DNA from 3 places in the Blastochloris viridis genome. Region 1 is predicted to be linked to each of the others. Evidence: predicted binding sites of a transcription regulator. Region 1 holds the regulator's gene; each other region holds the start of a gene.
What was found. Region 1 encodes LexA, which represses DNA repair genes until DNA is damaged. Its sites were predicted from a motif close to TGTTCNNNNTGTGTTCNG; they were not measured.
Positions count from the first base shown of each region.

Region 2: a site for LexA is predicted at 4,797-4,814, ahead of BVIR_RS12995 (PA0069 family radical SAM protein). Genes of this name have one in related genera too.
Region 3: a site for LexA is predicted at 5,803-5,820, ahead of uvrA (excinuclease ABC subunit UvrA). Genes of this name have one in related genera too.

Region 1 is NZ_CP012946.1:2,686,178-2,696,719, forward strand. Features, by position in the region: gene BVIR_RS11740 (ISAs1 family transposase) at 1-943, shown strand, start outside; gene lexA (transcriptional repressor LexA) at 1,496-2,188, shown strand; gene BVIR_RS11750 (ComEC/Rec2 family competence protein) at 2,182-4,479, opposite strand; gene BVIR_RS11755 (glutamine--tRNA ligase/YqeY domain fusion protein) at 4,639-6,315, opposite strand; gene gltX (glutamate--tRNA ligase) at 6,528-7,964, shown strand; gene gltA (citrate synthase) at 8,159-9,481, shown strand; gene lpxB (lipid-A-disaccharide synthase) at 9,611-10,542, opposite strand, start outside.
Region 2 is NZ_CP012946.1:2,956,877-2,967,418, reverse strand. Features, by position in the region: gene mutY (A/G-specific adenine glycosylase) at 1-98, shown strand, start outside; gene BVIR_RS13005 (methyl-accepting chemotaxis protein) at 518-1,999, shown strand; gene BVIR_RS13000 (site-specific DNA-methyltransferase) at 2,079-3,224, opposite strand; gene BVIR_RS12995 (PA0069 family radical SAM protein) at 3,575-4,774, opposite strand; gene BVIR_RS12990 (glycosyltransferase) at 5,006-5,596, shown strand; gene BVIR_RS12985 (hypothetical protein) at 5,925-6,077, shown strand; gene BVIR_RS12980 (tRNA1(Val) (adenine(37)-N6)-methyltransferase) at 6,342-7,169, shown strand; gene BVIR_RS12975 (S49 family peptidase) at 7,267-8,148, shown strand; gene BVIR_RS12970 (putative signal transducing protein) at 8,171-8,386, opposite strand; gene BVIR_RS12965 (alpha/beta fold hydrolase) at 8,477-9,469, shown strand; gene BVIR_RS12960 (polyprenyl synthetase family protein) at 9,568-10,542, shown strand, end outside.
Region 3 is NZ_CP012946.1:1,858,035-1,868,576, forward strand. Features, by position in the region: gene BVIR_RS08250 (DEAD/DEAH box helicase) at 1-2,442, shown strand, start outside; gene BVIR_RS08255 (sensor histidine kinase) at 2,994-4,751, opposite strand; gene BVIR_RS08260 (single-stranded DNA-binding protein) at 4,892-5,386, opposite strand; gene uvrA (excinuclease ABC subunit UvrA) at 5,895-8,921, shown strand; gene BVIR_RS17310 (hypothetical protein) at 8,988-9,122, shown strand; gene BVIR_RS08270 (glutathione S-transferase N-terminal domain-containing protein) at 9,205-9,852, opposite strand; gene BVIR_RS08275 (GNAT family N-acetyltransferase) at 9,964-10,365, opposite strand.

The DNA of each region.
Region 1 (10,542 bases):
CCTGCTGCGCCGGTTCCGCACGTTTCTCCATGGCACCCCCTCGCACGACCACCTCGGCGACATCCTCGCCACCCTCGATGCTGCGCAGTTCCAGCGTTGCTTCGTCGCCTGGGTGGCGGCGGTGACCGGGGCGCCCGCAGACGTGATCGCCATCGACGGCAAGACGCTGCGCCGCTCGGCTAAGAGGGACGCCAAGGCGGCGGTCCACATGGTGTCCGCCTTCGCGGCGCGCCAGCGCCTGGTGCTCGGCCAGGTCAAGGTGGCCGACAAGTCGAACGAGATCGTCGCCATCCCCCAACTGCTCGCTCTGCTGTCGATCGAGGGCGCCATCGTCACCATCGACGCCATGGGCTGCCAGCGCGCCATCGCCGCGCAAATCCTCGCCCAGAAGGCCGACTATGTGCTGGCCCTGAAAGGCAACCAGGGCAGCTTGCGAGAGGACGTCGAGCTGTTCGCCGCCGAGCAGAAAGCCAATGGTTTCAAGGACACAGCGATCAGCCGCCATCACAGCGTCGATGGCGATCACGGCCGCATCGAGACCCGCACCACCACGGTGATGCACGACGTGGCTTGGCTCCGAGACCGTCACGATTGGCCCGGCCTGACCAGTGTCGTCATGGTCGAAAGCATGCGCGAGATCGGCGCCAAGTGCGAGCAGGAGACCCGCTTCTACATCGCCTCGCTGGCGTCCCCGGCCGACCAGCTCGGACCCGTCATCCGCAGCCATTGGGCGGTGGAGAACAGCCTGCATTGGATCATGGACATGGTGTTCCGCGATGACGACTGCCGCGTCCGCACCGATCACGCCCCCGCCAATTTCACCACCCTCAAGCACATGGCCCTCAATCTCATCCGCAAGGCCCCGGGCAAGGATTCTCTCCGCCTCAAGCGAAAAGTCGCCGCCTGGGACGACGACTTCCTCGCAAGTCTCCTGGCAGCGTGATTTTTCACCCGATTGCCCTGCCAAGATATCCCGGCCAATCACAAATTCTGGCCGGCGAGACGATCGGCGGCTGATCAACGACGACGTGATCAACCGCCAGCAGAATCTGGCCGGCAACCGCAGCCGGTCATCTAAAATCGCTCTTTCCAACAAGGCGTTCAACGAGGCTGTTTCCTCGGAGCAGCCACCGATCGGAACGAGCCGGGTTGCCGCGCCCGGCTGTCGCTTGTCAAAATTCGCTCGCACAACCGATGCCACGTCTGCGGAGGTTGAACGTGATCCCGCCGTGATCGTCCGGCACCGGCAGGATGGCGTCGCCGGACCGGGCGGCGCCTCCAGCGACAAAGATTACGCTCTTCACGTGGCGTTAACGGGTTGCGGAACACAAAAGGAACGTATAGGGTCCGTTCATGATTTGTTTCGACCTGCCGGGCCGGCTCTAAAGAGCCGCCTCCAGGATGGATTTTCAACGTTCAGTTCCGTCGCGGCCGAGACGGGCTCGAGGCCGGGAAACCTGCATGGCGAATACGCCTTGCGAGGCAAGAGGCGCCGATGCTCACGCGAAAACAATATGAACTGCTCCGGTTCATCCACGAGCGACTGACCGAATCTGGGATCCCGCCGTCCTTCGACGAGATGAAGGACGCGCTCGACCTCAAATCGAAATCGGGCATCCACCGGCTGATCACCGCGCTGGAGGAGCGCGGCTTCATCCGCCGCCTGCCCAATCGCGCCCGCGCTCTGGAGGTGATCCGCCTCCCCGACGGCGTCGGGCCGTCGCCGCCGCGCCGCGGCTTCGCCCCCGGCGTGATCGAGGGCGGGCTCGGAAAGGTGCGGCCACTGTCGGAGGACGACAGCGGCCGCTCGGTGCCGATCCCGGTGATGGGCCGCATCGCCGCCGGCACGCCGATCTCGGCAATCCAGACCCGCAGCCACGTCATCAACATGCCGCCGGACATGCTGCCGACCGGCGACCACTACGCGCTCGAGGTTCGCGGCGACTCGATGATCGAGGCCGGCATCCTCGAAGGCGACCTGGTGGTGATCAAGAAGTCCGACTCCGCCGACACGGGCGACATCGTCGTCGCGCTGATCGACGACGAGGAAGCGACACTGAAGCGGCTGCGCCGCAAGGGCGCCTCGATCGCTCTGGAGGCCGCCAACCCGGCGTATGAGACCCGCATCTTCGGGCCGGACCGGGTGCGCATCCAGGGCAAGCTGGTCGGACTGTTCCGCCGCTATTGAGCCGGCCCCTCGGCCGACAACTCGGCAGCATCCGACGGCTCGGCCTCCTCGGTGGCGACAGCGGCGGGAGCGGCGACGGCCGCCGAGGAGGCCGGCTGCCGGTGCGGTGACGGCGATGCGGCGGGGTCGGCGCGGACGGCCCAGGGCCGCTCGCGCGCGCTGTCGCGGGCGGGCTCGAACCGCCAGCCCGCCGCCGTCCGGCCAAGAGCGAGGGCGCCGGTTTCATATAGCCGGGCGGGATCGATCCGCACCGCCGCGCACGCCATCGCCACGCTCGCCCGCGTCACCACCACCGCCGCCTTGGCGCAATCCTCCTCCAGCGCTGCGAGCGTGGTGGGCACCGCCACCGCGGCACCATCTTCAAGTCGCGCGATACAGCCCTCGCGGTCGCAGGCAAAGCCGGCAGCCAGGCCGGGGTCGTTCGGCGCGCGGCGGTCACCGTCGGCGGCGAGCCAGATGCGGGCGGCGAAGCGGTCGGCCCCAGCGTTCAGGATCGACAGCCGGCCGTCAGGGCCGCGCACCGCCACCATGCGGCCGCCAGCCTCCACCAGCACGTCGGGCCGGCTCGGGGCGCCAAGCGCCACCGCCAGCGCCAGGGCCGCCACCGGCAGCGCGGCGAGCCGCAGCGGGCTGACCGGCAGCAGGCCGACCAGCAGCGCCGTCACCGCCAGCAGCAGCGGGCCGTCGCCGAACGCCGCAAGCCGCGCGTCGGCCCCTGGCAGGCCCGCCACGAACGTTGAGACGTCGAGGGTGCGGGCGACGCCCCACCCCATCAGCAGCCACAGCGGCCGATCGAACCCGAACGGCAGCAGCAGCACCGCGCCGACCCCGGCCGGCATCACCACCCCGGACACCAGCGGCGTCGCCATCAGATTGGCGAGCAGGCTATAGGGCGACAGCCGGTGGAAATGGGCGGCGGCGAACGGCGCCGTCGCCAGCCCCGCCACCAGCGCCGCCAGCGCAAGACCCACCGTGGCGAGGCCGAGCCCGCGCACCACCCGCTGGACGGCGTCGCCGTCGGCGAAACGCCGGCTGGGCGCCCAGCGCTCGTAGAAGGCGATCAGCGCCAGCGTTGCCGAAAACGACATCTGGAAGCCGGGGTTGAGCACGCTTTCCGGCATCGCGATCATCACCGCCAGCGCCGCCGCCGCCAGCGTGCGCAAACTCAACGCGGCGCGGCCGATCAGGACGCCGGCGAGCACCAGCCCAGCCATCAGGAACGCCCGGGTGGTCGCCACCTCGGCCCCGGACAGCAGCCAATAGGCCGCCGCTGCGGCTATGGCCGCCGACGCCGCCCATTGTTTGATCGGCCGCCGCACCGCCATGCCCGGCACCAGCGCCAGCGTGCCGCGCACCACCACCAGCACGGTGGCGACCACCGCCACCATGTGCAGGCCGGAAATCGAGATGATGTGGTAGAGCCCGGACACCCGCAGGCTGTCGTTGGTGCTCTCGGCGATGGCGTCGCGCTCGCCGGTCACCAGCGCCACCGCGATGGCGCCGGCGTCGCCCGGCACGATGGTGCGGATGCGCTGCCCCAGCCCCTCGCGCGCGCCTTCGACCGCCTGCCGCAGCGCGATGGGCCACGGCATCGCGCCGATCGGCGGCACGCTGCGCACCTCGCCCATGGCCAGCCCGGTGCCACTGATGCCGGCGAACCACAGATCGCGGCCGAAATCCCAGGCGCCGGGCCGCACCGGGCCGGCCGGCGGGTTCAGCCGCGCCCGCACCGCAATATGGCTTCCCACCGGAGGCGCGGCATTGGGCCGGACCACGATGCGCAGCCGGGTCGGCTGGGGGTCGAGCGCCGGTGCGGTCGCGGTGACGTGGAGGATGACGCGGTCGGACTTCTCGCGCTGGTCGCGGTCGGCGACGAAGCCGGACACGGTGGCGACCGTCGGCCTCGCCAGCACCGGATGGGCGACGCTCGCCGTGCGCAGGGTGGCGGCGGTGAAGCCGGCGGCGAAGACCGCGAGCGCGACTGCCAGCGGAAAGCCGAGCGGGCGCGCCCGCGCAACGACGGCAATGGCGGCGAGCGCCAGCATCACCAGCGCCGCCGCGATCAGCGAAGGCTCCCGCTCCGCCTGGAAATAGGTCAGGACGCCGGCGGCGAAGACGACCGGCAGCCACAGCGGGCCGCGGGCGGCCGCGCGCTCCTGATGCCACCAGGCCGCGAGCAATGCCGCCAGCCGTGACAGGCCCGCCGTCGGCAGCGGCGCCGCGCCGGCGAGCGTCCGCGCGCGGCCGATCACCGCCGCCCGCACCTTGGTCCTGCCCGACAGCCCCGCCATGGCGCCCCGAGGGTCCGGGCGGCCGCGCCGGCTCCGGCATCCTCAGGCCACCGACGCCATGCTACACACTCTGAAGATGCAAAACAGCTCGCCTCAAGGCGCCGTCATGCTTCGAGACGGCTTCGCCTCCGCAGCATGAGGGCTGCGGCGAGCGTTGCATCATGCCCCGCTCACTTTCGCCCAGGTGTCGCGCAGGCCGATGGTGCGGTTGAACACCGGCCGGGCTGGCGTCGAGTCCTTGTCACGGGTGAAATAGCCCAGCCGCTCGAACTGCACTGGCTCGACGCCGCCTTCTGCCAGCGACGGCTCCAGCCTGGCGTCGGCGATGATCTCCAGCGAATCCGGATTGAGGTCGGCGGCGAAATTGGCGGGGTTGGGCTCGGCGGTCGAGAACAGCGGATTGTAGAGCCGCACCTCGGCCTCCACCGCGTCCGCCGCGTTCACCCAATGCAGCGTCGCCTTGACCTTGCGGCCATCCGGCGCGTTGCCGCCCTTGGAGGCGGGATCGTAGGTGCAGCGCAGCTCAACCACCTCGCCCGAGGCGTCCTTGATCGCCTCGCGGCAGGTGACGAGATAGGCGTAGCGCAGCCGCACCTCCTTGCCGGGCGACAGCCGGTAGAACCCCTTGGACGGCGTCTCCATGAAATCGTCGCGCTCGACGTAAAGCTCGCGGCCAAACTGCAGCGTGCGGGTGCCGGCGCTGGCATCGTCGGGGTGGTTGACCGCCTCGAACGTCTCGGACTGGCCCTCGGGATAGTTCTCGATCACGATCTTCAGCGGCTTCAGCACCGCCATGCGGCGCTCGGCCTTGGCGTTGAGCACCTCGCGCACCGCGAAGTCGAACATGGCGACGTCGACGGTGGAGTTGGCCTTGGCGACGCCGATGCGGCGGACGAACTCGCGCAGCGCCTCCGCCGGCACGCCGCGGCGGGCGAGCCCGGCCAGCGTCGGCATGCGCGGGTCGTCCCAGCCCTTGACGTGGCCCTCGCGCACCAGCGTGGTCAGAACGCGCTTCGACAGCACGGTGTAGGTAAGGTTCAGCCGCGCAAATTCGTACTGGCGCGGCTTCGAGGGCACCGGCAGGTTGTCGATGAACCAGTCGTACAGCGGCCGGTGATCCTCGAACTCCAGCGTGCAGATGGAGTGGGTGATGCCTTCGATGGCGTCCGACTGGCCGTGGGCGAAGTCGTAGCTGGGATAGATGCACCATGCCGTGCCGGTGCGCGGGTGGACGGCGTGCAGGATGCGATAGAGCACCGGGTCGCGCAGATTGATATTGCCGGCCGCCATGTCGATTTTCGCGCGCAGCACGCGGGCGCCATTCGGGAATTCGCCGGCGCGCATGCGGCGGAACAGGTCGAGGTTGTCCTCGACCGAGCGGCCCCGGAACGGGCTGTCGGTGCCCGGCTCGGTGAGCGTGCCGCGGCTTAAGCGCATCTGGTCGGGCGAGAGGTCGTCGACATAGGCCTTGCCCGCCCTGATCAACTGTTCCGCCCAGGCGTAAAGCTGCTCGAAATAGTCGGAGGCGTGGAAGAGGTGCTCGCCCCAGTCGAAGCCCAGCCAATGGACGTCGCGCTTGATGGCGTCGATGTACTCCTGCTCTTCCTTGGTGGGGTTGGTGTCGTCGAACCGCAAATGGCAGCGGCCGCCAAATTCCTGGGCAATGCCGAAATTCAGGCAGATCGACTTGGCGTGGCCGATGTGGAGATAGCCGTTGGGCTCGGGCGGAAAGCGCGTCACCACCGTCTGGTGGCGCCCGGCGTCGAGGTCGGCCTGGACGATGTCGCGGATGAAGTCGCGTCCGGCCTCCGCCGTGCTGGTCTCAAAGGCTGTCATGCTTGGCGAACTCCGTTGCCGACCGCCGCGGGGGGCGTCGCGTCCAAATCTCGATGCCAGTGGTGTGCCAAATTCGCGCCGCCGCGCCAAGGCGGCCGACCGCAGGAACCCCGGCCCGACCGCCCCGGCGGCAGGGGCATAGGTGAAAGGCCGTGACACCCGGCGCCGTCGTGATAAACGGGCGCCAACTTTTCTCCAACGATCCGGCCGACATGAGCGACCCCGTCGTCACCCGCTTTGCCCCCTCGCCGACCGGCTTCCTCCACATCGGCGGCGCCCGCACCGCACTGTTCAACTGGCTCTATGCCCGCGCCACCGGCGGCAAGATGCTGCTGCGCATCGAGGATACCGACCGCGAGCGCTCGACCGACGCGGCGATCGACGCCATCCTCGACGGCCTGTCATGGCTCGGCATCACCTGGGATGGCGAGGCGATCTACCAGTTCGCCCGCGCCGAGCGCCACCGCGCGGTGGTCGAGCAGCTGCTCGCCGCCGGCCGGGCGTATCGCTGCTATGCGAGTCCCGAAGAACTGGCCGACATGCGCGAGGCGGCCCGCCGCGAGGGCCGCTCCAAGCTCTATGACGGCCGCTGGCGCGACCGCGACCCGGCCGAGGCCCCGGCCGGCGTCCGCCCGGTGATCCGGCTCAAGGCGCCGCTCGAAGGCGAGACGGTGATCGAGGATCTGGTCCAAGGCCGCGTGACCTGGCAGAACAAGGACCTCGACGACCTGGTGCTGCTGCGCTCGGACGGCACCCCGACCTACATGCTGGCGGTGGTGGTCGACGACCACGACATGGCGGTGACCCACGTCATCCGCGGCGACGACCACCTCACCAACGCCGCCCGCCAGACGCACATCTACGACGCGATGGGCTGGCAGGTGCCGCGGTTCGCCCATATCCCGCTGATCCACGGTGCGGACGGCGCCAAGCTCTCCAAGCGCCACGGCGCGCTCGGCGTCGATGCCTATCGCGCCATGGGCTACCTGCCGGCCGCGCTGCGTAATTATCTGGTGCGGCTGGGCTGGAGCCATGGCGACCAGGAGATCTTCTCGACCGAGGAGATGGTGGCGGCATTCGACGTCTCGCGCATCGGCCGCTCGGCGGCGCGGTTCGACTTCGCCAAGCTGGAAAGCCTCAACGGCCACTACATGCGCACCACCGCCGACGCCGACCTGCTGGCGGCGCTCGAAGCGGCGCTGCCGTTCTTTCCCGGCGGGCCGGCGGTGGCGGCCCGGCTCGATGCGCCGCTGCGCGACAGGCTGCTCGCGGCGATGCCGGGGCTGAAAGACCGCGCCAAGACTTTGATCGATCTGCTGAACGGCGCCGCCTTCGTGCTGGCGGAGCGCCCGATCGCGCTCGAGGACAAGGCGAAGGCGCTGCTGACACAGGAGGCGCGGGCGCTGCTTGCCACGCTCGCCGACGAATTCGAGGCGGCCGAGACCTGGTCGGCCGAGGCGCTGGAGCCGATCATGCGGGCCCATGCCGAGCGCGCCGGCTTGAAGCTCGGCCAGGTCGCCCAGCCGCTGCGGGTCGCCTTGACCGGGCGCACCACCTCGCCGGGCATCTTCGACGTCCTGGTGGTGCTCGGCCGCGCCGAGAGCGTCGGCCGCATGCGCGACCAGGGCGCGGCGGCGGCGGCGGCTTGACGGCGATGGGCGGTGGCGCCCATGCTCCCGCTCAACCGTGCACGGCGCGCCGCGGCCCCGGGACCTGGACGAATTGATGTCTGGACAAATGCGGCCGCGCCGTCCGTTAAGACGCATCTCTCATGCGTGAGATAGTCCCCCTCCTGACGGAAACCGTCGGCCACCGTCGGGGTTGACTCGCGAAGGTCAGTTCAATGGACGCCAAGACTCCGGACCCCAAGTCTCCCGACCTCAATTCCGGCACCCTCGCCGTCGGCGACAAGAGCTGGTCGTTTCCGGTCCTGCACGGAAGCATCGGCCCTTCCGTGCTCGACATCAGCAAGCTCTACGGCCAGACCGGGATGTTCACCTACGATCCCGGCTTCACCTCGACCGCAGCCTGCGAATCCAAGATCACCTATATCGACGGCGATGAGGGGGTGCTGCTGTATCGGGGCTACCCGATCGAACAGCTCGCCATGAACGGCGACTTCCTCGAAACCTGTTACCTGCTGCTTTATGGCGAGTTGCCGACCCCGGCGCAGAAGACCGATTTCGATTACCGCGTCACCCGCCACACCATGGTGCACGAGCAGATGGCCCGGTTCTACCAGGGCTTCCGCCGCGACGCGCACCCGATGGCGGTGATGGTCGGCTGCGTCGGCGCGCTGTCGGCATTCTATCACGACTCGATCGACATCTCCGACCCGCACCAGCGGATGGTCGCCTCGATCCGCATGATCGCGAAGATGCCGACCATCGCGGCGATGGCTTACAAATATACCATCGGGCAGCCGTTCATCTATCCCAAGAACGACCTCGACTATTCCTCGAATTTCCTGCGCATGTGCTTCGCCGTTCCGGCCGAGGACTACAAGGTCAACCCGATCCTGGCGAAAGCGATGGATCGCATTTTCATCCTGCACGCCGACCACGAGCAGAACGCCTCGACCTCGACGGTGCGGCTCGCCGGCTCCTCCGGCGCCAACCCGTTCGCCTGCATCGCCGCCGGCATCGCCTGCCTGTGGGGCCCCGCCCACGGCGGCGCCAACGAGGCGGCGCTGAAGATGCTGGGCGAGATCGGCCACGTCAGCCGCATCCCGGAGTACATCAAGCGCGCCAAGGACAAGAACGACCCGTTCCGGCTGATGGGCTTCGGCCACCGCGTCTACAAGAATTACGATCCGCGCGCCAAGATCATGCAGCAGACCTGCCACGAGGTGCTGCGCGAGCTCGGCATCAAGCACGACCCGCTGCTCGACGTCGCCATGGAGCTGGAGCGGATCGCGCTCAGCGACGACTACTTCATCGAAAAGAAGCTCTATCCCAACATCGACTTCTATTCGGGCATCACACTCAAGGCGATGGGCTTCTCGACCTCGATGTTCACCGTGCTGTTCGCGCTTGCCCGCACCGTGGGCTGGATCGCGCAGTGGAAGGAGATGATCGAGGACCCGCAGCAGAAGATCGGCCGGCCGCGGCAGATCTATTCCGGCGCGCCGCGCCGCGACTATGTCGCGATCGCCAAGCGGCGCTGACTTTGCGCAAATCGCGTCCCGGACGTCGCGCCGCGACGATCCGGGAGCGGCGCTCGGGCGCGGCCGCTTTTGCTGACGATCCAGGATCGCGGCTTCGCGGCGGTCCGGGGCGACGGATAAAAGGGGTGTTCAACGGGGCGCGCGGCGTCCCGTTTTGGTCTCGAACGTTGCAATCACCTGATCGGCGGCGCGGAACGACGGCGCGACCGCGCCGACGTGCATCACCTCGTCGAGCCGCGCGAACGCTCCGAGCTGACGGGCGCGGTTGGCACCCTCGCGCAGAATGCCGTCCAGTGCCGCCGCCAGCTTGTCGGCGGTGCAGTCGGCCTGCAGATATTCCGGCACCACGATGCCGCCGAGCACGAGGTTGGCGAGGATGAACATCGGCAGCCGAATCAGCTTGCGCGCCGCGAACGCCTCGATCGCCGAGCCCCGATAGGCGGCGATGGTCGGCACCCCGGCCAGCGCCAGCTCCAGCGTCACCGTGCCGGACGCCGCCAGCGCGCCGCGGGCGCGGCGGAATGCGTCGAGCTTGCCGGCCTCGCTGTCGAGAACCGCCGGCTTGACCGGCCACGCCGCCACCGCGGCCTCGACCTCGGCCTTGAGGTGCGGCAGCGTCGGCAGCACCGGCTCGAACGCCCCGATGCGCTGCTGGAGCAACGCCAGCGTATCGGCGAACACCGGCAGCAGGTGGTGCAGCTCGGCGTGGCGGCTGCCCGGCAGCACCAGCAGCACCGGCGGCTCGGCGGCTCGGCGCGCCGCGTCATGCGGCCCCGGCCGCAGCTCGGCGAGGCGCTCGACCAGCGGGTGGCCGACATAGCTGCACGGCGGGCCGCCAAGCTCGCGGTGGGAGTCCGGCTCGAACGGCAGCAGCGCCAGGATGTGGTCGCACCACTTGGCCATCGCCCGCGCCCGCCCCGACCGCCACGCCCACACCGTGGGCGAGACGTAGACCACGATCGGCAGCTCGGGCAGGCGCTTGCGCACGCGCTGGGCGACGCGGTGGGAGAAATCCGGACTGTCGATCAGCACCAGCACGTCGGGCGGATTGGCGATGATGG
Region 2 (10,542 bases), 270 kb from region 1:
CGGCCCCCGCCGGCGCTTGGTGGCAGGCGCTGGGTGGCCTTGGCCAGGCCGGCCTGCCGACGGTGATGAGAAAGATCGCCGCCCACGCCGGCGGATGACGGCGGCGGCGCAGACCTCGGCCGGCACCGGAACGATGCCGCGGCCGTTTGCGCCGCCAGCGGGGCAGCGCCGAGCCGGTGCCGGCGGCGTGCGCGGATCGATCCGCTTCCGGGCCACGCGGCGGCGATCGCCGCAGGGAAATACAGGCAGAAGCCTATTTTTGTAAATCAAGGGTTGAATTCATGCTGGGCCGCCGGCAGCGCCCGCGCGTCCTCAAGTAACAGAGACGTAATCGAATCGCGTCAAATATAACGGGCGTCCTGGAGTTTACGTAACGTAGTCTGACGCAAGGTTACTGCTTCTCGGACGAGGGTTATGTCCCTGGGCTGCCGTAACGATCAGAAAGCGCGGTTTCGGTGACTGTAATTTAACGAATTGTTTTATATGAAACCAAGATACCCCAAGCCGGAGTTACGCCATGACCCCCCTCGGTTTCCGCACCGCAGCCGCCCGGCGCATTGAGGCGCTCAACCGGTCCCAGGCGATCATCGAATTCAATCTCGACGGCACCATCGTCGAAGCCAACGCCAACTTCCTGGCCGCGCTCGGCTACAGTCTCGACGAGATCAAGGGTCGCCATCATTCGATGTTCGTCGAGGCGGCCTATCGCGACAGCGCCGACTACACCGCGTTCTGGGCGGCGCTGCGGCGCGGCGAGTTTCAGGCCGCCGAATACAAGCGCATCGGCAAGGGCGGCCGCGAGGTGTGGATCCAGGCTTCCTACAATCCGGTGCTCGGCCGCGGCGGCAAGCCGGTGTGCGTGCTCAAGATTGCCACCGACGTCACCACGCAGAAGCTCGCCGCCGCCGAGGTGCAGGGCCAGCTCGACGCCATCCACCGCGCCCAGGCGGTGATCGAGTTCGACCTCGACGGCACCATCCTCGCTGCCAACGCCAATTTCCTGGCGGCGCTCGGCTACAGCCTCGACGAGATCAGAGGCCGCCATCATTCGATGTTCGTCGAGCCGGCCGGTCGCGCCAGCGCCGACTACACCGCGTTCTGGGCGGCGCTGCGGCGCGGCGAGTTCCAGGCCGCCCAATACAAGCGCATCGGCAAGGGTGGCCGCGAGGTGTGGATCCAGGCTTCCTACAATCCCATTCTCGATCTGAACGGCAAGCCGTTCCGGGTGGTGAAGTTCGCCACCGACATCACCGCGCAGGTCGAGGAGCAGACGCGGCGGGCCACGGTGCAGCGCGAGATCGACGGCGATCTCGGCCAGATCATGCAGGCGGTGTCGAGCGCCAACGAGCAGGCCGCCTCCGCCGCCAGCGCCTCGACCCAGACCACCGCGAACGTGCAGGCGGTGGCGGCCGGCGCGGAGGAGCTGGCGGCCTCGGTCGGCGAGATCAGCCGGCAGGTGACGCACGCCCGCGAGATCTCCGAAAAGGCGGTCGGGCAGGCCTCGGAGACCACCGGCATCGTCGCCGGCCTCGCCACCACCGCGCAGAAGATCGGCGAGGTGGTCGAGCTGATCAACTCCATTGCCTCGCAGACCAATCTGCTGGCGCTCAACGCCACCATCGAGGCGGCGCGGGCGGGCGAAGCCGGCCGCGGCTTTGCAGTGGTGGCCTCGGAGGTGAAGAGCCTCGCCAGCCAGACCGCCAAGGCCACCGAGGAGATCGGCAACCAGATCTCCGCGGTGCAGGGCAACACCCAGAAGGCGGTTCAGGCCATCGAGGGCATCACCTCGACCATCTCGACCATCAACGGCATTTCCTCGGCCATCGCCACCGCGGTCGAGGAGCAGTCGGCGGTGACGCGCGAGATGTCGCACAACATGCGCACTGCCGCCGAGGGCGTCGACATCATCAGCCGCGGCATGAACGAAATCGCCGGCGCGACGCGGCAGGTCGAGGCCTCGACCCGCAAGGTGAAGGACGCCTCGCGCGCGCTGGCCTGATCGCAGCGATCGCCGCAAAAACGACAGTGGCCGGGACGATGCCCGGCCACGACCACCTCGAGCCTCCGCGCGGCGTCCGCTACGCCGCGAGCTCCTGCCGCACGATGGCGCGCAGATGGTCGATCGCGCGCAGGCGGCCACCATCGGCGTAATGCCAGAACGTCCAGCCGTTGCAGGCTTCGGCACCTTGCACCAGCGCGCCGATGCGGTGGATCGAGCCTACCACCTTGCCGAATTCCACCGTGCCGTCGGCGCGAACCAGCACCTCGCAGTCGCCGTCCTTGTCGGTCAGCGTGGCGCCGGGCTGCAGCAGCCCGCGCTCGATCAGCGCCGAGAACGCAACCCGCGGCGCATCGCGCTTGGTGGCGAACGGCGCCAGCGAGGCCTCCGGCAGCGGCGTCACCGCGTCGATGCGGGCCTCGGCCGCGGCGGCATAGCCGGCGTCGCGCTCGATGCCGACGAAGCGGCGGCCGAGCCGCTTTGCCACCGCGCCGGTGGTGCCGGAGCCGAAGAACGGGTCGAGCACGACGTCGCCGGGCTTCGACGACGACAGCAGCACCCGCGCCAGCAGCGCCTCGGGCTTCTGGGTCGGGTGAAGCTTGCGGCCGTGGGCGTCCTTCAGCCGTTCGGCGCCGGTGCAAAGCGGGATGGTCCAGTCGGAGCGGACCTGGGTGTCCTCGTTGCCGGCCTTCAGCGCCTCGTAATTGAAGGTGTAGCCTTTGGCCGACTTGTCGCGCGCCGCCCAGATCAGGGTCTCGTGGGCGTTCTGAAAGCGCGTGCCGCGGAAGTTCGGCATCGGGTTGGTCTTGCGCCACACCACGTCGTTCAGAATCCAGAAACCAAGATCCTGCAGCGCCGCTCCCACCCGGAAGATGTTGTGGTAACTGCCGATCACCCACAGCGTGGCGGTCGGCTTCATCACCCGCTTCGCTGCGAGCAGCCAGGCGCGGGTGAAGGCGTCGTAGGCCTCGAAGGAGGCGAACTTGTCCCAGTCGTCGTCGACGGCGTCGACCACGCTTTCGTCGGGACGCTTCAGCGCGCCTTCGAGCTGAAGATTGTAGGGCGGGTCGGCGAACACCACGTCGACCGACGCCGGCGGCATGCCGGCGAGGATGGGGATGCTGTCGCCGACGTGAATGCGATCGAGATGGCTCTCGATGGCGGCGGAGGAGTCGAGTGAAAAGCGGGACGCCTGAGCGGACGTCCCGCGACGCAACTGACGCATACTGGTACTCGGGTGACGCGACGCAACGCAACGTCGTGATCATGCCGGCATCAGGGTAAAAAAAGAGTTGAACGTCGCGGCCGCATTGTCTGCGGCGGCGCGCTGCTGCGCGCGCGCTCGGCGCCGGCGCGGGACGGTTCATGATCGCGTGTCCAGCGACGGCAGGGGCACGCCAACGCCGGGACGATTCAGGGATGTGCCGCGCCGTCGCCCGTGCAACGCTGCCCGCAGCCACCCGCGCGCACCGCCCCGCATTCGGCGCATGCGCCGACAATGCCGGATGTCGGTGGTGACAGCCGCGCATCAAATGCGCGGCGGGCCTCATCCGTACGATACCGAATGCAGCTACGTCATGCCGCGTCACGCCGACCGGCTGGCAACCGCATCAGCGGCAGGTCGCCAAACAGCGACAGCTGCTCGTTATGACGGGGCGGCCGCACGAACAGGTCGGTGCGCAGCCTGAACGATCGGCGATTGAGGCCGAGGCGGGCGCAGGTGGTCTCGAAGCGGCGGCCGATCATCCAGGCATAGGGGCCTTCGCCGCGCCCGCGCTTGCCCCATTCGGGGTCGTAATCTTTGCCGCCGCGCATTTCCCGTACCAGCGACAGCACGTGGCGATAGCGGTCGGGATAGTTTTGCACCAGCCACTCGCGGAACAAATCCTTCAGCTCGTGCGGTAGGCGCAGCATGACATAGCCGGCCTCGCCGGCGCCGCCCGCCTTGGCGGCGTCGAGGATGCGCTCGATCTCGCCGTCGTTGAGGGCCGGGATGATCGGCGCCACCAGCACGGTGACCGGAATGCCCGCTGCCGCCAGCGCCTTGATGGTCTCCAGCCGTTTCGCTGGCGCCGCGGCGCGCGGCTCCAGGGTGCGGGCGAGACGGCCGTCCATGGTGGTGAGCGAGATCGCCACCTTGGCGAGGCCCTTCGCCGCCATCGGCGCCAGGATGTCGATGTCGCGCCGCACCAGCGCCGACTTGGTGACGATGGCGACCGGGTGGTCGGCCCGTGCCAGCACCTCAAGGATGCCGCGGGTGATCTGGTAGTGCCGCTCGATCGGCTGGTAGGGGTCGGTGTTGGTGCCAAGCGCGATGGTCTTGGCCTGGTAGCCGGGCGCCTGGAGCTCGCGCGCCAGCAGCGCCGCCGCGTCGGGCTTGGCAAACAGCTTGGATTCGAAATCGAGCCCCGCCGACAGCCCGAGATAGCCGTGGCTCGGCCGAGCGAAGCAGTAGACGCAGCCGTGCTCGCAGCCGCGATAGGGGTTGATCGAGCGGTCGAAGCCGATGTCGGGGGAGTCGTTGCGGGTGATGATGCGCCGCGCCTTCTCCTCGATCACCTCGGTTCGGAACGGCGGCAGGTCGTCCAGCGACTGCCAGCCGTCGTCGATCTCGGTCCGCGCCTGGACTTCGAACCGGCCGCTCGGATTGCTCGCCGCCCCGCGGCCGCGGCGGCGGTCGATGTCGAGGCTGGTGCGCTGGGCGCGCGCACTGTCGATGGCCAGATCGTTGGTCCAGGCCGGCTCGGCGGGGCGCTTTCGGGCGACTCGGTTCATATTGAAATCATAACGCGGAATTTCGAACAAACAAAGAACAAACGGAGAGCAGACCGCGCGCAAGCGGTACTGTGGTGCGACAGAGCGGCGCTTGAGCGGCGGGCTGCGCTGCGGCGGCTGAGCGGGCGCCTGGGCGATCCATTCGGGCGGTGGCGGCGGCGTGGCCGGGCCGGGGTGGCCCTCCGCCGCGATCCTGGCTAGATGGGACCCGCAACCGAGAGGCAGCGCGCCGTGATCAGCGTCATCATCCCGACCCACAACAACGAACGCACGCTGGTGCCGTGTTTCGCCGCGCTGGTGCCGGCGGTGTCGACCGGCGTGCTGCGCGACGTTGTCGTGGCCGACGGCGGCTCGCACGATGATACCGTAGCGGTTTCCGATGCCGCCGGCTGCACCATCATCGCCGACCCGGCGGCGCGCGATCTCGGCGTCCGGCTCAGGCGGGCGGCCGCCGAGGCGCGGGCGGACTGGCTGTTGTTCCTGCGGCCGGACATCGTGCTGGAAGACGGCTGGGGCGCCGCGGTCGAGGCGTTTGCGGCCGCTGCCGGCCGTCGCGGTTCGGTTGCCGCGGCGGCTGCGGCGTTCCGCTACGCCGTCGACGCCGATGGCGCCCTGCCGCGGCTGGCGGAGTGGCAGGCCAGCGTCGCCCGTGTGGTGCGCGGCCGCGTCCGCCCGGAGCAGGGCCTGCTGGTTCATCGCCGCCTCTATGACGCGGTCGGCCGCCATCCCGACGGCGCCATGGCAGATCACAGGTTGCTTTCAAGGCTAGGCCGCAAGGTTGGGTTGTTGCGGTCGCGGGCGTTCGTGCAGCACGGCGGCTAGGTTCGGTCAGTCCTATGGCGCGGCGGCCGTGTAATGGTTGGTATTTTGGATTATTCTCAACAGCGCGCGACGTCAGAAAACGTTTATAATTGACGCTTCGACAGCCGAATTGGCGAAGGTAGCCGTAAGGTAACCACCAGGCACGAAACAATCGTCAAATTCTGGCGTTGATATACGCGGGATGCTATTTCGGGCACAGGCCGCGCTCACGGCGCCCCGCCCCTGGCCGAAGCTCATCTAACGTCACGCCAAGAGCTCGAGGGACATGTTTTCAGAAACGACTTCATCGGAACTGTCGGCATCCGACCGTCTGGTTTCGATCGCCGAAATGATCGCGGCCCATGACCGGACGCTTTTGATCGACGCCGCCGATCACATGCTCGGTATCGCCGAGCACCTCGCCGAACTCGGCGATCAGTCGGGCGCGGAGCGGATTTTTAATGCGCTCGAGGACATGGTTGCGGCGGCCCGCCGCAATTGAGCCGCGGGCGCGGCTGTGGCCGGCCTCGGGCCGCACCGCCGGACGGCTGGGACGGCTGTCGCGGCAGGCGAAGGGACGAAAGATTGGGGGCGGAACGCGGCCTCGCTGGTTGTCGGACCATGGCGCAAGGTCCCCAATGGGGTCGGCCGGCCTTGGACGCCAGACGGAACGGCGCCGTGGCGCGTAGTGCGCATAGTTTCTGAGGCCAATTTCGGGCCGGTTGCGCCTGCCCGGATCCCACCCGCGCGGAAAATGGTCTAGGTGTTGGCCGCAGCCGCCGTCGCCGCGCCCGGCGTTGACGGCGGCGACCATCTCCACCCGTCCGCGGACCGCGACCAGACCGTTATGACCGACGCCACCACCGACGACGCCGTGCTCGGCGGACGGCTGCGGCTGCTGCAGCCGGCGCGCGGCCATCGCGTCGGGCACGATGCCATTTTGCTGGCGGCGGCGGTGCCGGCGCTGCCCGGCGAGCGCGCCGTCGACCTCGGCGCCGGGGTCGGCGCCGCCGGTCTGGCGGTGGCGGCGCGGGTTCCCGGCCTGTCGATGGTGCTGGTCGAGATCGACCCCGGCCTCGCTGCGTTGGCGGGGGAGAACGCCGCCCGCAACGGCCTGGCCGGTCGCGTCACGGTGGTGGCGGCGGACGTCGCCACGGTCGGCCGCGCCGACGGGCCGCCGGCCGCCGGCGCCTTCGACCAGGTGCTGTGCAACCCGCCGTTCCTCGATCCCAGCCGCCACGCCGCCTCGCCCGATGCCGGCAAGCGCGGCGCCCACATGCCCGACCGCCCGCGCTGTCATTGGATCGCCGCCGCCGGCCGGCTGCTGCAGCCCGGCGGCACGTTGACCCTGATCGACCGCGCCGACGCGCTGGCCGGCGTGCTGGCCGACCTCGGCGACCGCTGGGGCGCGGTCGAGGTGGTACCGGTGCATCCGCGGCCGGACGCGCCGGCCAGCCGCGTGCTGGTGCGCGCCCGCAAGGGCCGCCGCACCCCGCTGTCGCTGCGGCCGCCGCTGGTGCTGGCCGAGCCTGACGGCCGGCCCTCCACCGCGGCGGAGGCGGCGCTGCGCCGCGGCGACGCCTTGGCGGTGTGAGATTTTTCGGTCCGGGCTTGGGCTCTGAACGAGGTGCGGGCAGCCGCGGCGCAGCCGGGACCTTGAGATGGCCGGTATCCGGCTCTATCTATTGGAAATGGCTGCATCTCTTTCGGAACGTCTCATCTATCGCATCCGCCCCTTGCTGCCCGCGTCGCTGCGCCCGCCCGAGATGCCGGTGGTGCCGGTGGTGCGCCTCACCGGGGTGATCGGGTTCAGCACGCCGCTGTCGCCGGGCATGACCATGGCCAGCGTGGCGCGGGTGCTGGAGCGGGCGTTCGCGGTACGCGACGCCAAGGCGGTGGCGCTCATCATCAATTCGCCGGGCGGCTCGGCGGTGCAGTCGCACTTGATCCACCGTCGCATCCGCCTGCTGGCCGAGGAGGCCAAGCTGCCGGTGCTGGTGTTCGTCGAGGACGTCGCCGCCTCCGGCGGCTACATGATCGCTTGCGCCGGCGACGAGATCTTTGCCGATCCGTCCTCGATCGTCGGCTCGATCGGGGTGATCGGCGCCTCGTTCGGCTTCGACAAGCTGATCGAGAAGATCGGCGTCGAGCGCCGGGTCTATACCGCCGGCACCCGCAAATCGATGCTCGACCCGTTCCGCCCCGAGGACCCCGAAGACGTCGAGCGGGTGAAGACCATCCAGCGTGCCATTCACGCCAAGTTCATCGAGCTGGTGAAGGGCCGGCGCGGCGCCAGGCTTGCCGCGCCCGACGACAGCCTGTTCACCGGCGAATACTGGGAAGCCGAGCGGGCCAAAGCGTTCGGCCTGATCGACGACATCGGCGAGACGCGCACCGTGCTGCGCCAGCGCTTCGGCGACAAGGTGCTGATGCCGCTGATCTCGGCCGAGCGGACGCTGTTCGGCCGCCGCCTGCCGGGTTTCGGCCAGGCCGCCGAGGTCGGGCCCGGCCTGGCCGCCGACGTCGTCTCGGCCATCGAGGCGCGGGCGCTGTGGTCGCGCTACGGGCTGTGAGATCGGTCGTCCTGCCCCGCGCTCACCGCGGCGAGGTGAGCTCGTGGCCGAGACCGGCGGCGATCACCAGCCGCCGCGCCGCGTCCAACTGCTCGGACGGTACCAGGATGCGACGCGGGAAGGCGCCGATCGAGCCTTCCACCGTCGCGATGTTCTGGTCGGCCACCAGCAGCGGGATGCCGGCTTCGCCGAGCAGCGCCTCGATTGCGGTCACCAGCACCGGGTCGATGGTACGCATCAGCTCTTCCATGCCGGGTTGGTAGCATATCGCGCGCTGGCTGGCGCGGCGGCGACGCGATAGCATGGCTGGCCTTGCGGATCGCACGCCATGCTGCTCGCCCTCGTCATCCTCGTTCTTGCCGGCGCGCTCGCCCTCGGCGCCGCCGCTGCGCTCACCCGGGCGCAGACCGCGCGGCTCGAAACCCGCTTCCCGCCCGCCGGCGATGTGGTCGCGGTCGATGGCGGCGCCATCCACCTCGTTCGGCTCGGCGCCGACCCGGCGGCGGCCGACCGGCCGGCGGTGCTGCTGCTGCATGGCGCCCCCGGCTGTGGCGCCGACCTGAGGCCGCTCGGCCAGCGGCTGGCGGCGCGCCTGCCGGTGCTGATCGCCGACCGGCCGGGCTCAGGCTGGAGCCGCCGGCTGGGCGGCGACGGCGACGCCGCGCTCGGCCGCCAGGCCGAACTGATTCGCGGCGCGGTGCGCGCGGTCGGCGCCCGGCGGCTGATCGTGGTCGGCCACTCGTTCGGCGGCTCGGTGGCGCTGCGCTATGCGCTGGACTACCCCGGCGAGGTCGCGGGGCTGGCGCTGATCAACCCGGCGACTCACCCCCGCCCGGGCGGGCTCAAGTGGTTCCAGGCCGCTGCCGAGGTGCTGCTGACCGGGCCGCTGTTCACCCACACCCTGGCGACGCCCCTCAGCCTGGCAGCGCTGGAGACGGCGACGGCGCGGATGTTCGCGCCCGAGCCGCTGCCGCCCGGCTATCTCGGCACCAGCGCCCTGGCCTTGGCCATGACTCCCGACCGTTTCCGCGACACCATGCAGGATTTCAAGCTGCTGCGCGGCGAGCTGGCGGCCCAGGCGCCGCGTTATGCCGCGTTGGCGGTGCCGACCGTGCTGGTGGTGGGCGAGGCCGACGCCACCGTGCCGGCGGCGATCCACGGCGAGGTTTTGGCGCGCGATGCGCCGGCGATTCGCGTCGTCCGCATTGCCAAGGCCGGCCATATGCTGCACCACGGGCATGTCGACCGCGTCGCCGAGGAGGTGGCGCGGCTGGCGGAGGCGGCGCCTGCGCTGTCGTCGGCGGTCGGAAGCGGCCTGTGATCAAGCTGGCTCTTGCCCCCGGCGAAGGTCGCCTCTAAATGCTACGGTTCGATCGCGGCCGCGGACGGTCGTGGTCTGGTCTCGGCTGGGAGCCTCCTTTGGCCGTCGTCTTACCGTTCGAATCCGCGCCCGAAGCGTCGATTGAGGGCCTCGTGCGTCTCGTCCAATCCGACATGGAGCGGGTGAACGCTACGATTCTCTCGCGCACCGGCTCCGATGTCACCACGATCCCCGAGGTCGCCAACCACCTGATCTCGTCGGGCGGCAAGCGACTGCGGCCGATGCTGACGCTCGCCACCTCTCAGCTGTGCGGCTTCCAGGGCGAGGGTCACACCAAGCTCGCCGCTGCGGTCGAGTTCATGCACACCGCCACCCTGCTCCACGACGACGTCGTCGACGAGAGCGAGCTGCGCCGAGGCAAGGCCGCCGCCCGCATGCTGTGGGGCAACGAGATGAGCGTGCTGGTCGGCGACTTCCTGCTCGGCCAGGCCTTCCGCATGATGGTCGAGGTCGGCAATCTGCGCTGCCTGGAGATCCTCTCCACCGCCGCCGCGGTTATCGCCGAGGGCGAGGTGATGCAGCTCGCCGCCGCCAAGAACACCGAGACCACCGAGGACGAGTACCTCGCGGTGATTCGGTCCAAGACCGCCGAGCTGTTCGCCGCCGCCGCCGAGCTCGGCCCGGTGCTGGCCGGCCGCGGCAAGGCGGAGGAAGCGGCCTGCCGCTCCTACGGCATGAACCTCGGCATCGCCTTCCAGCTGGTCGACGACGCGCTCGATTATGGCGGCCGCGCCGCCGATCTCGGCAAGAATGTCGGCGACGACTTCCGCGAGGGCAAGATCACGCTGCCGGTGGTGCTGGCATTCCGTCGCGGCACCGATGACGAGCGGACGTTCTGGCGCAAGGCGCTGGAGCAGGGCGAGGTCGACGACGCCGCGCTCGAAACCGCTGTCGGGCTGATGCACAAGCATCGCGCCATCGAGGACACCTGCGAACGCGCCAAACATTATGGCGCCATCGCCACCGATGCGCTCGGCATCTTCCCGGCCGCGCCGATCCGGCGCGCGCTGGCC
Region 3 (10,542 bases), 830 kb from region 1:
CCGGCCCTGATCGGCCATCCCCGCGTGTTCGACGCCCGCTCGCCGGCCGAGAGTGTCGACTTGATCGCGGGGCGGCCGGAGCTGGTGCTGGCCTCGGACAAAACCGGGTTCCGTCTGTCGCTGTCCCACGCGGCGGCGCATCCTGGCGCCTTCATCGAAATCGACGCTCCGGGGCGGTGGCGGGTGGTGGTGGTGGATGCCGGCGCCATTGAAGCCGCATCCATCTTGTCGGCCAAGGGCGTCGCGATCCCGAGTTCCGCGCGCGAACGGCTCTCGGCGCTGGCCCGCCTTACGGCGCCTGCCTTGCCGATCCGGATCGAGACTGCCGAGATCGAGGACGCCGCAGCGACCGATGGCGACCCGAGCCCGGTGGTGCGGCTCTCCCCACTGGGCGAGGGCCTCAAGGTCGCTCTGGTGGTTCGCCCCGCAGGCGCTCATGGCCCGCATTTCCTGCCGGGCCAAGGCGGGCGGTTCATCAATGCCGGCACCTTGCGCGTGCGTCGCGACCTGGAGGCGGAGCGGCGCCTGGCCGCGACCCTCAGTGAATCCTGCCCGAGCCTTGGCGGCGACGGCCCCGAATGGGTGCTCGATGATCTGGTCGCCAGCCTGGAGTTTCTCGGCGAGCTGCGATCGCTGCCAACGTCCCCGGCGATGGAATGGCCCGAAGGACAGAAGATGTCGCTCAAGGGCGTGGCCTCGGCCAAAGGCTTCAAGGCCAGCGTCAAGGGGATGGAACACTGGTTTTCGGTGAGCGGAACGGTGGCGGTCGATGACGACCTGGTGCTCGACCTGAAAGACCTCCTCGACCGCTTGGACAACATGCAGGGCCGTTTCGTGCCGCTGGACGGCGGCGGCTTCATTGCGCTGGACCGCCAATTTCGCCAGCAGCTGGAGCGGCTCAGCCGGCTCGGCGACGGGTTGAAGATTCCCAATGCGGCGGGCGTCGCCGTGCGCGACCTCCTTGATGGCGCAGCGTCGGTGAAGGCGGACACACGCTGGAAGGACTTCGTCCGCCGCCTTGATGAGGCCGAGGGCTGGGAGCCGACGCTTGCTCCCGGTTTCGCAGCCGAGTTGCGCGACTACCAGCGCGACGGCTTTGCCTGGATGAGCCGGCTGGAGCGCTGGGGCGCCGGCGCCCTGCTCGCCGACGACATGGGTCTCGGCAAGACCGTGCAAGCGATCGCGGTGATGACAGCCAAGGCCGCCGCCGGGCCCATGTTGGTGGTGGCGCCGACCTCGGTCTGCGGCAATTGGGACGCGGAGCTGAACCGGTTCGCCCCGGCGTTGCGGCCGGTCCGGCTGGTGGAATCCGACAACCGCGACGCGGTGATCGGCGGGCTCGGCGCTGGCGATGTGCTGATCGTCTCCTACGGCCTTTTGGCGCGCGAGCAGGATCGGCTCACCGCCATCTCCTGGGCGATGGCCATCCTCGACGAGGCGCAGGCGATCAAAAACCCCGACACAAGGCGCGCCGAGGCGAGCCGCCGGCTCAAGGCAGAGTTTCGCCTGGCGCTGACCGGCACGCCGGTCGAGAACGACCTCGACGAATTGTGGAGTATTTTCGCCTTCGTCAATCCGGGCCTGCTCGGGGCGCGCGAGCGGTTCGCCAGGCGGTTCGCCACCCCGATCAGCCGCGACAACAGCGCCAATGCCAAGGCGGCGCTCAAGGCGCTGGTGCGCCCCTTCCTCCTGCGCCGGACCAAGGCGCAAGTGCTTAGCGAGCTGCCGCCCCGCACCGAGCAGACGATCCTCGTCGAACTGGAGGCAGAGGAGCGCGCGTTCTACGAGGCGCTGCGGCAGCGCGCGCTGGAGCGGCTGGATGAGGTCGGGGATGAGCGAACGCGTATCCATATCCTGGCCGAGATCACCAGGCTGCGCCAAGCCTGCTGCCATCCGGCACTGGTGGCGGCGGACAGCGGCATCGGCTCCGCCAAGCTGGAGGCGTTCGTGGACCTCGTGGACAATCTCATCGAGGGCCGCCATCGCGCTCTGGTGTTCAGCCAGTTCGTCAGCCATCTCGGCAAGGTCCGCGGCGCGCTCGACGCCAAGGGGATCGCCTACCAGTATCTCGACGGCTCGACCCCCGAGGCCGAGCGCCACAAGCGGGTGGCGGCGTTCCAGGCCGGCGCGGGCGAGATGTTCCTGATCAGCCTCAAGGCCGGCGGCTTTGGCCTCAACCTCACCGCCGCGGATTATGTGATCCACCTTGATCCTTGGTGGAACCCGGCGGTCGAGGACCAAGCCTCCGACCGCGCCCATCGCATCGGCCAGAGCCGCCCGGTCACCATCTACCGCCTGATCGTCAAGGACAGCATCGAGGAACGCATCGTCGCGCTCCACCGGCACAAGCGCAACCTCGCGGATGCACTGTTGGAAGGCGCCGATGCATCGGCTCAACTCTCCGAAGAGGACCTGCTCAATCTGATCCGCAGTTCTGAGTGAGGTGATCGGCTCCTCCCTTGCCGATGTCGGCCCTGGGATTGGATGATGAGCCCACGGCAACGCACCATCCTCAATTCGTTGCGTCGATGTTTGGCCGTTCGATCTCAAAGCGTCGTGAGACGCTACGCGGCGGCGCCAAGCTTCCCCAGAAACGCGGCGAGATCTCCGCCCAGGAACGGCGTCCGCCGGCCGACCTTGCCGAATCGAGCTCTTGCGGCCCAGGCAACTGTCCAGGTTCGAAGGAACGACGGGTGGGGCGCCGATCTCAGGAGCGGTCTCGTGCGACCAGGAGCCAAGCGGTCTCCCACCCGTCACCGCACCCGGTAGCTTACCCGATCGCGGCGCATTCAAGTTACAAGGAGCCCGCGACAGCGGGCGTCTCGAAGGAAGGCAGACTTTAGAGCCGAGGTCGGCCCCCTGGTTCGAGACGGCTGCTTCGCAGCCTCCTCACCATGAGGCCGAGACACCATGAGGCCGCGAAAGGTCAGCTTCAGGGCCTCGGGTCTCAGGTCGGCGACAGCTGCGATTTCGGGCCGGACGCAACGCGTCCCTCACCCGCGGGCGCCGCCCGGCTGGTCGGCTGCGGGCTGGTCGGTGATGGCGAACAGCGGTGCCTCCAGCACCCAGCGCACGCCCTCCGAGAGCCAATCGATCTGCGCCCTGCCCTGCAGCGCCATCGACACCATGCGCTCGACCACGACGTGGCCGAATCCGCGATGGGTCGGCGGATGCACCGGCGGGCCACCGCTCTCCTGCCAGATCAGCCGCAGGCGGCGACCGGTGCCCTCGCCGTCAACGTCCCATCTGATGCGAATGCGACCGCCGGGCGTCGACAGCGCCCCGTGCTTGGAGGCGTTGGTGGCGAGTTCGTGCAGCGCCATGCCAATGGTCTGGGTGGCGTCCGGCCGCAGTATCAGGTTCGGGCCTTCGGCCGAAATGCGGTCGGTCGACGTCTCCACGAACGGGGTCAGCTGGCGATCGATCAGATCGGCCAGGGTGGCGCCTCTCCAGTCGTGCTTGACCAGAAGATCGTGCGAGCGCGCCAAGCTGGAAATGCGGTCGTCGAACCGGGCGCGAAAATCGGCGGGGTCCTGGGTGTACCGTCCAGTCTGCCGCGCCATCGACTGCACCACCGTCAGCAAGTTCTTGGAGCGGTGGGACAGCTCGCGCATCACGAATTTCATCCGCCGGGCGTTTTCGCGCAGCGATTCCTCGCGGGCTGCGATGGTGCGGGCGGCGTCGGCCAGCGCGGCGCGCACCACGTTGTCCTCCCGGATCAGGCTCGATTCGGGTGCCACCGGGGTTCCCACCGCGAGTGCCCGCGCCGCCTTCATCGTCCGCCGGGTCGAGCGGTTGATCAACCGGGCGGCGGCCACCGCCGCCGTGATCGACACGAGCGTGGTCAGCCCCAGCATGGCCAGCACCGCGTCGCGGCGCGCGCGGCTCGGTACCTCGATCAGTGCCTTCGGCACCCAGACGATGGCGTGCCAGCCGCACAGGCTCGAGCGGGAGAAGGCGGTGACGGACGGGCGTCCCTCCATGTCAACCGTTTCCAGCCCATGGTGGCGGACGGTGAGCAGGCCGATGAGGTTGTCCGACACGCTGCGCCCAAAAAACTCGTCGTGCCGCGACGCCCGCGCCACAACGCGCCCGTTGCCGTCGACCACTGTCGCGAACCAGCCGGCCGGGCGGTAGGTCTGCTGCACCACGTTGAGGATCGCGGCGGCGGGCGGCACCAACGTCAGCACGTAGCGCACCGCAAGGTCGGGGCCGGCCACCGGCACATGGACGCCAAACGACAACTGGCGGTCGTCGGCGACCGGGCCGAGATTGTCGATCTCGGCCTTGCCGGTGTTGAACACCCGCGCGATCGCCTCGCTGTCCGCGAACGGCGACGACGGCGTGTCCGGCCGCTCGCGTGTGTCGAACAGCTTACGCAACGCCGCGTCGAACAGCACGAAGTCGCCGCCCGCACGCCCGGCGATGGTGCGGGCCTGATCCTCAAACGTGGCAAGGTCCGGCGTCGATAGCAAGCGCGAGCCCGCCAGCATCTCGGCGGCGTCGCGGTAGCCCCTCAGCTCGCGGTCGACCGCCTGCGCCAGGGTGCGGGCGACGTCGCCGACGCGTTTGATCTCCTCGATCCGCTCGGCATCGTCCCAGCGCAGCACGGTATAGGTGCAGAGCGTGGCCAGCGGCGCCATCGACGCCAGCACCAGCAGCGCAAGCAGCCACGCCAGCGGAACGTCGCGCCGCCGCCGGGCAGGACCCTGAGCGGCGCTTGCGGGTTCGGCATCGTGCTTTGCAATCACTCCGCCCGGCCTCGTCTGGGGAATGCTATCCACAACCGATGCGCGTACTTTCCTCCTTCAGCGACTTTCACGCAAGGAGACGCTGGCGGCCCGAGCCAAGGACCTTGATACCTCCGGACCTCTTTGCATCCCCGATCCCGTCAGAACGGGATTTCGTCGTCCAGGTCGCTTGAATACTTGCCGCCGCCGCCGGAGGCCGCCGGGCGGGCGGCACCGCGGGCCGGCAGCGGGCTGCGCTGGCCGAAGTCGCCGCTGTCCTCGATCTCCGCGCCGCCACCGCCGCCGCGCCCGTCGAGCATCTGCAATTCGCCGCGGAAACGCTGCAGCACCACCTCGGTGGTGTACTTTTCCGCCCCCGCCTGGTCTTGCCATTTACGGGTCTGCAGCTGGCCCTCAATGTAAACTTTGGCGCCCTTCTTCAGGTACTGCTCGGCGACTTTGGCAAGCTGCTCGTTGAAGATCACCACCGAGTGCCACTCGGTGCGCTCGCGCCGCTCGCCGGTCGCCTTGTCGCGCCAGCTTTCCGAGGTCGCGATCCTGAGGTTGACCACGCTCTCGCCCGAGTTCAGCCGGCGGACTTCCGGGTCACGCCCGAGATTGCCGACCAGGATGACTTTATTGACGCTGCCCGCCATGGCTTTTGTGCCTTCCGCTGTGGGTTCTGTGCCGCCACCCTAGCCCGGCCATCCCGCAGATGCTGCCCCGGCCCCGCTGCTGTCCACAAGCGACGACGTTCCGGTTACGTTCTTAGCGCGGTGAGCGATGCGCAACAACTGGGATTCCCGGCCCGATATCGTCACCATGGCCACGGCCGGCAACGCCGCGAAACCCGAACGCATTGAAGCGGCGATGCGAACTGCCGATATCCTCGACTAGCACGCACCTGCGGGCGAACACGCGGAGAAGAAGCCTCGTCGTTCCATACCCGACCACGTCCAGCAGAAAGCCGAGGAATTCCAGCACCAATATGATAATTCCGTGCCCGCACCGCGCCGCCGACGAAAATACCACACCCACAGTCTGGCATATTGGCGTACGCCGGCCTAGGGTGTGTCCACGTTTTGTTCCTGCAAACTTGGCGATCGCCCGCCGACCTCTGCCGGCGGACGCGTCTGAGTTCTTGCTGCCACCGAGACCCCCCGCATGACTGCGCCCCGTTCCAAGCCCGATCCCGCCCGCATCATCTCGATCCGCGGTGCGCGGGTGCACAATCTCAAGAACGTCGATCTCGACATTCCGCGCGACAGGCTGGTGGTGTTCACCGGCCTGTCCGGCTCGGGCAAGTCGTCGCTGGCGTTCGATACCATCTATGCCGAGGGCCAGCGGCGCTACGTCGAGAGCCTGTCGGCCTATGCCCGCCAGTTTCTGGAGATGATGCAGAAGCCGGACGTCGACCAGATCGACGGCCTCTCCCCGGCCATCTCGATCGAGCAGAAGACCACCTCGAAGAACCCGCGCTCGACGGTCGGCACCGTCACCGAGATCTACGACTACATGCGCCTGCTATGGGCGCGGGTCGGGGTGCCCTATTCGCCGGCGACCGGCCTGCCGATCGAGAGCCAGACGGTGTCGCAGATGGTCGACCGGGTGCTGGAACTGCCGGTCGGCACGCGCCTTTTTCTGCTGGCGCCCGTCGTGCGCGGCCGCAAGGGCGAGTACCGCAAGGAGCTCGCCGACTTCCAGAAGAAAGGCTTCCAGCGCGTCAAGATCGACGGCGCGTTCTTCGAGATCTCGGAAGCGCCGGCCCTCGACAAGAAGCTCAAGCACGACATCGAGGTGGTGGTCGACCGGCTGGTGGTGCGGCCGGACATCGCCTCGCGATTGGCCGACTCGCTGGAGACCGCGCTCAAGCTCGCCGACGGGCTGGCGATCGTCGAGTTCGCGGACGCTCCCGCGTCCCATTCTTCACCTCCCCCCTTGCGGGGGAGGTCGGATCGCGAAGCGATCCGGGTGGGGGGCGACGAATCTAGGTCCACTGCCGGCACACCCCCCACCCCAGCCCTCCCCCACAAGGGGGGAGGGAGTGCGGATGCGCCCGATCCCCGGCGCATCCTGTTCTCGGAAAAGTTCGCCTGCCCGGTGTCCGGCTTCACCATTCCCGAGATCGAGCCGCGGCTGTTTTCGTTCAACAACCCGTTCGGCGCCTGCCCGGCGTGCGGCGGCATCGGCACCGAGCAGACCATCGACCCCGACCTCGTGGTGCCGGACACCGCGAAAACCCTGCGCCAGGGCGCCATCGTGCCGTGGTCGCGCTCCTCCAGCCCCTATTACGGCCAGACCCTCGACGCCCTTGCCCGTCATTTCAAGTTCAAGGTCACGGTGCCGTGGAAGGAGCTGCCGAAGAAGGCGCGCGACGTCATCCTCTACGGCTCGGGCGATGAGCCGGTCACCATCACCTATGACGACGGCATGCGCGCCTACGAGACGCGAAAGCCGTTCGAGGGCGTCATCACCAATCTGGAGCGGCGCTGGCGCGAGACCGAGAGCGAGTGGGCGCGCGAGGAGATCGGCAAATACTTCTCCGCCACCCCGTGCGAGGCCTGTGCCGGCAACCGCCTGAAACCCGAGGCGCTGGCGGTGAAGATCGCCACGTTCCACATCGGCCAGGTGGCCGAGATGAGCGTGCGCCGCTCGGCTGAGTGGTTCGAGGCGCTGCCGGCGCAGCTCAACACCAAGCAGAATGACATCGCAGTGCGCATCTTGAAGGAGATCCGCGAGCGGCTGCGCTTTCTGACCGACGTCGGTCTCGATTATCTGACGTTGGCGCGCAACTCCGGCACGCTGTCGGGCGGCGAGAGCCAGCGCATCCGCCTCGCCTCGCAGATCGGCTCGGGCCTCACCGGCGTGCTCTACGTGCTGGACGAGCCCTCGATCGGCCTGCACCAGCGCGACAACGAGCGCCTCTTGAAGACGCTGGTGCGGCTGCGCGACCTCGGCAACACCGTGATCGTGGTCGAGCACGACGAGGACGCCATCCGCGAGGCCGACTACGTGGTCGACGTCGGCCCCGGCGCCGGCATCCATGGCGGCCGCATCGTATCGCAGGGCACCCCGGCCGAGATCATGGCCGACCCTGCGTCGCTGACCGGGCAATACCTCACCGGCCAGAAGTCGATCGCGGTTCCGGCCCGGCGCAAGCCCGATCCGGGCCGCATGCTGAAGCTGGTCGGCGCCCGCGCCAACAATCTGAAGAACGTCACCGCCGAGATCCCGCTCGGCCTGTTCACCTGCATCACCGGGGTGTCGGGCGGCGGCAAGTCGACGCTGTTGATCGACACGCTGTTCAAGGCGGTGGCGCGGCGGCTCAACGGCGCCCACGACGTGCCCGGCGCCCACGACGCCCTCACCGGCCTCGAACAGCTCGACAAGGTGATCGACATCGACCAGTCGCCGATCGGCCGCACCCCGCGCTCTAATCCTGCCACCTACACCGGCGCGTTCACCCCGATCCGCGACTGGTTCGCCGGCCTGCCGGAATCCAAGGCGCGCGGCTACGGGCCCGGCCGCTTCTCGTTCAACGTCAAGGGCGGGCGCTGCGAGGCCTGCCAGGGTGACGGCGTCATCAAGATCGAGATGCACTTCTTGCCGGACGTCTACGTCACCTGCGACGTCTGCAAGGGCAAACGCTACAATCGCGAGACGTTGGAGGTGATCTTCAAGGGCAAGTCGATCGCCGACGTGCTCGACATGACGGTGGACGAAGGCACAACGTTCTTTCAGGCGGTGCCGACCATCCGCCGGATCATGGAGACGCTGGCGCGGGTCGGGCTCGGCTACATCCACATCGGCCAGCAGGCCACCACGCTGTCCGGCGGCGAGGCCCAGCGCGTCAAATTGGCCAAGGAGCTGTCGAAACGCTCGACCGGCCGCACGCTCTATATCCTGGATGAGCCGACCACCGGCCTGCACTTCCACGACGTCGCCAAGCTCCTGGAGGTGCTGCATGAGCTGGTGGCGCAGGGCAACACCGTGGCGGTGATCGAGCACAACCTCGAAGTGATCAAGACCGCCGATTGGGTGATCGATTTGGGCCCCGAGGGCGGCGACGGCGGCGGCGAGATCGTCGCCTCAGGCCCGCCCGAGCTGATCGCCAAAGCACCGCGCAGCTATACGGGGAAGTTCCTCAAGCCGGTGCTGGCGCGGGGCAAGGCGAAGCGGGCGGCGGAGTAGGCAAATCATACTCCGTGCCCGGCATGTACCTGAGTATGAGCAGTACTCGCCCTTAAATCCCTGCATTTGAAGAAGGTCGGCCGATTCTGGTCGGCTCTGGTGGGGCTGCGCCACCGCGCGCTCGCAGTCGAGCTCGACCACGGGCTGTTGTGGGTCTGGATCGGCATGCACGCGGATTACGACCGGCTGACCCAATCCTGACCGGCCAGCAAGCGCAACTTCCTCGTAGGGCGGAACAGCGCGGCGTAGTCCGCCGCGACGCAATGCCGCCGACCGGAGCCGGCTATTTCCGCTCCTCGGCCAGCACGGCGAGGCCGCGCTGCACCGCCGGCCGCGCCTTCACGGTGTCGAGCCAGCGCTTGAAGTGGGGAAAGCGGGTGACGTCCTGGCCCTGGCGTTCCCACAGCTTGGACCAGCCGAGGCAGGCGATGTCGGCGATCGAGTAGTCGCCTGCCAGGAATTCGCGCTCGGCGAGGCGCTTGTTCATCACCCCATAGAGTCGCGCCACCTCGTTGGTGTAGCGGGTGATGGCGTAATCGATCTTCTCCGGCGCGTAGATGCGGAAATGGTGGGCTTGTCCTGCCATCGGCCCCAGCCCGCCGACCTGCCAGTACAGCCACTGCTCGACCTCGACCCGGGCGCGCTCGTCGGTGGGATAGAACTTGCCGGTCTTGCGGCCGAGATACTGCAGAATCGCCCCCGACTCGAACACCGAGATCGGCTTACCGCCCGGCCCGTCGGGATCCACGATCGCCGGAATGCGGTTGTTGGGCGAGATCGCCAGGAAGTCCGGCTTGAACTGTTCTCCCTTGGAAATGTTCACTGGAACAACGGCGTAGGGCAGCCCGCACTCCTCCAGCATGATGGAGATCTTCCAGCCATTCGGCGTCGGCCAGTAGTAAAGTTCGATAGGTGCGGGAGCAGCAGGCATATTGGACTCCGAGAGCCGGCGAACACGGCGTTGCGGGACCCTAGGATCAGTGGGCCTGCGCTGCAACGTCTCGCGCCGCAGAGGTCGGCTGCAGAAAGCAACGCCATGCTCTCAAAGCGGTTTCTTGAAACCGACGTGCGTCCTGGCAAATCCGAGTCGCGCGTAGAAGCGGTGGGCGTCGGTGCGCGCCGCGTTCGAGGTCAGCGCGACAGTCGCGGCACCGCGCGCCCGCGCCTCGGCTTCGGCGTGCGCGACCACGGCGGCGCCGATGCCACGCCCGCGCAGATCGGGCGCCACCTGCACCCCCTCGACGATGGCGCGGCAGGCGCCGCGGCCGGCGATGCCGCCGACGACGATGAGCTGGAAGGTGGCGACCACCCGGCCGTCCAGGCGCGCGACGAAAAGTTCGGTCGCGGACGACGCCGTGATGGCGTCGAACCCGGCCTTGTAGGCGTCAAGCGCGGCCGGATCGACGGTGTCACCGTGGCCGCCAAGCGGATCGGCGGCGAACATGGCGACGATGGCCGGCAAATCCTCCCGCCGGGCCGGCTCGATCACCAGCGCCTCGGCTTGCGTCCTCACATCGACCGTCACATTAAGCCTCCCAAACTCTCGCCGACCGCCCGAGCGGGCCGCCACGCGGCGCGGCGCCGGCGCGGGGCGACTCGCACCTGTGCCAGCGCAGACACC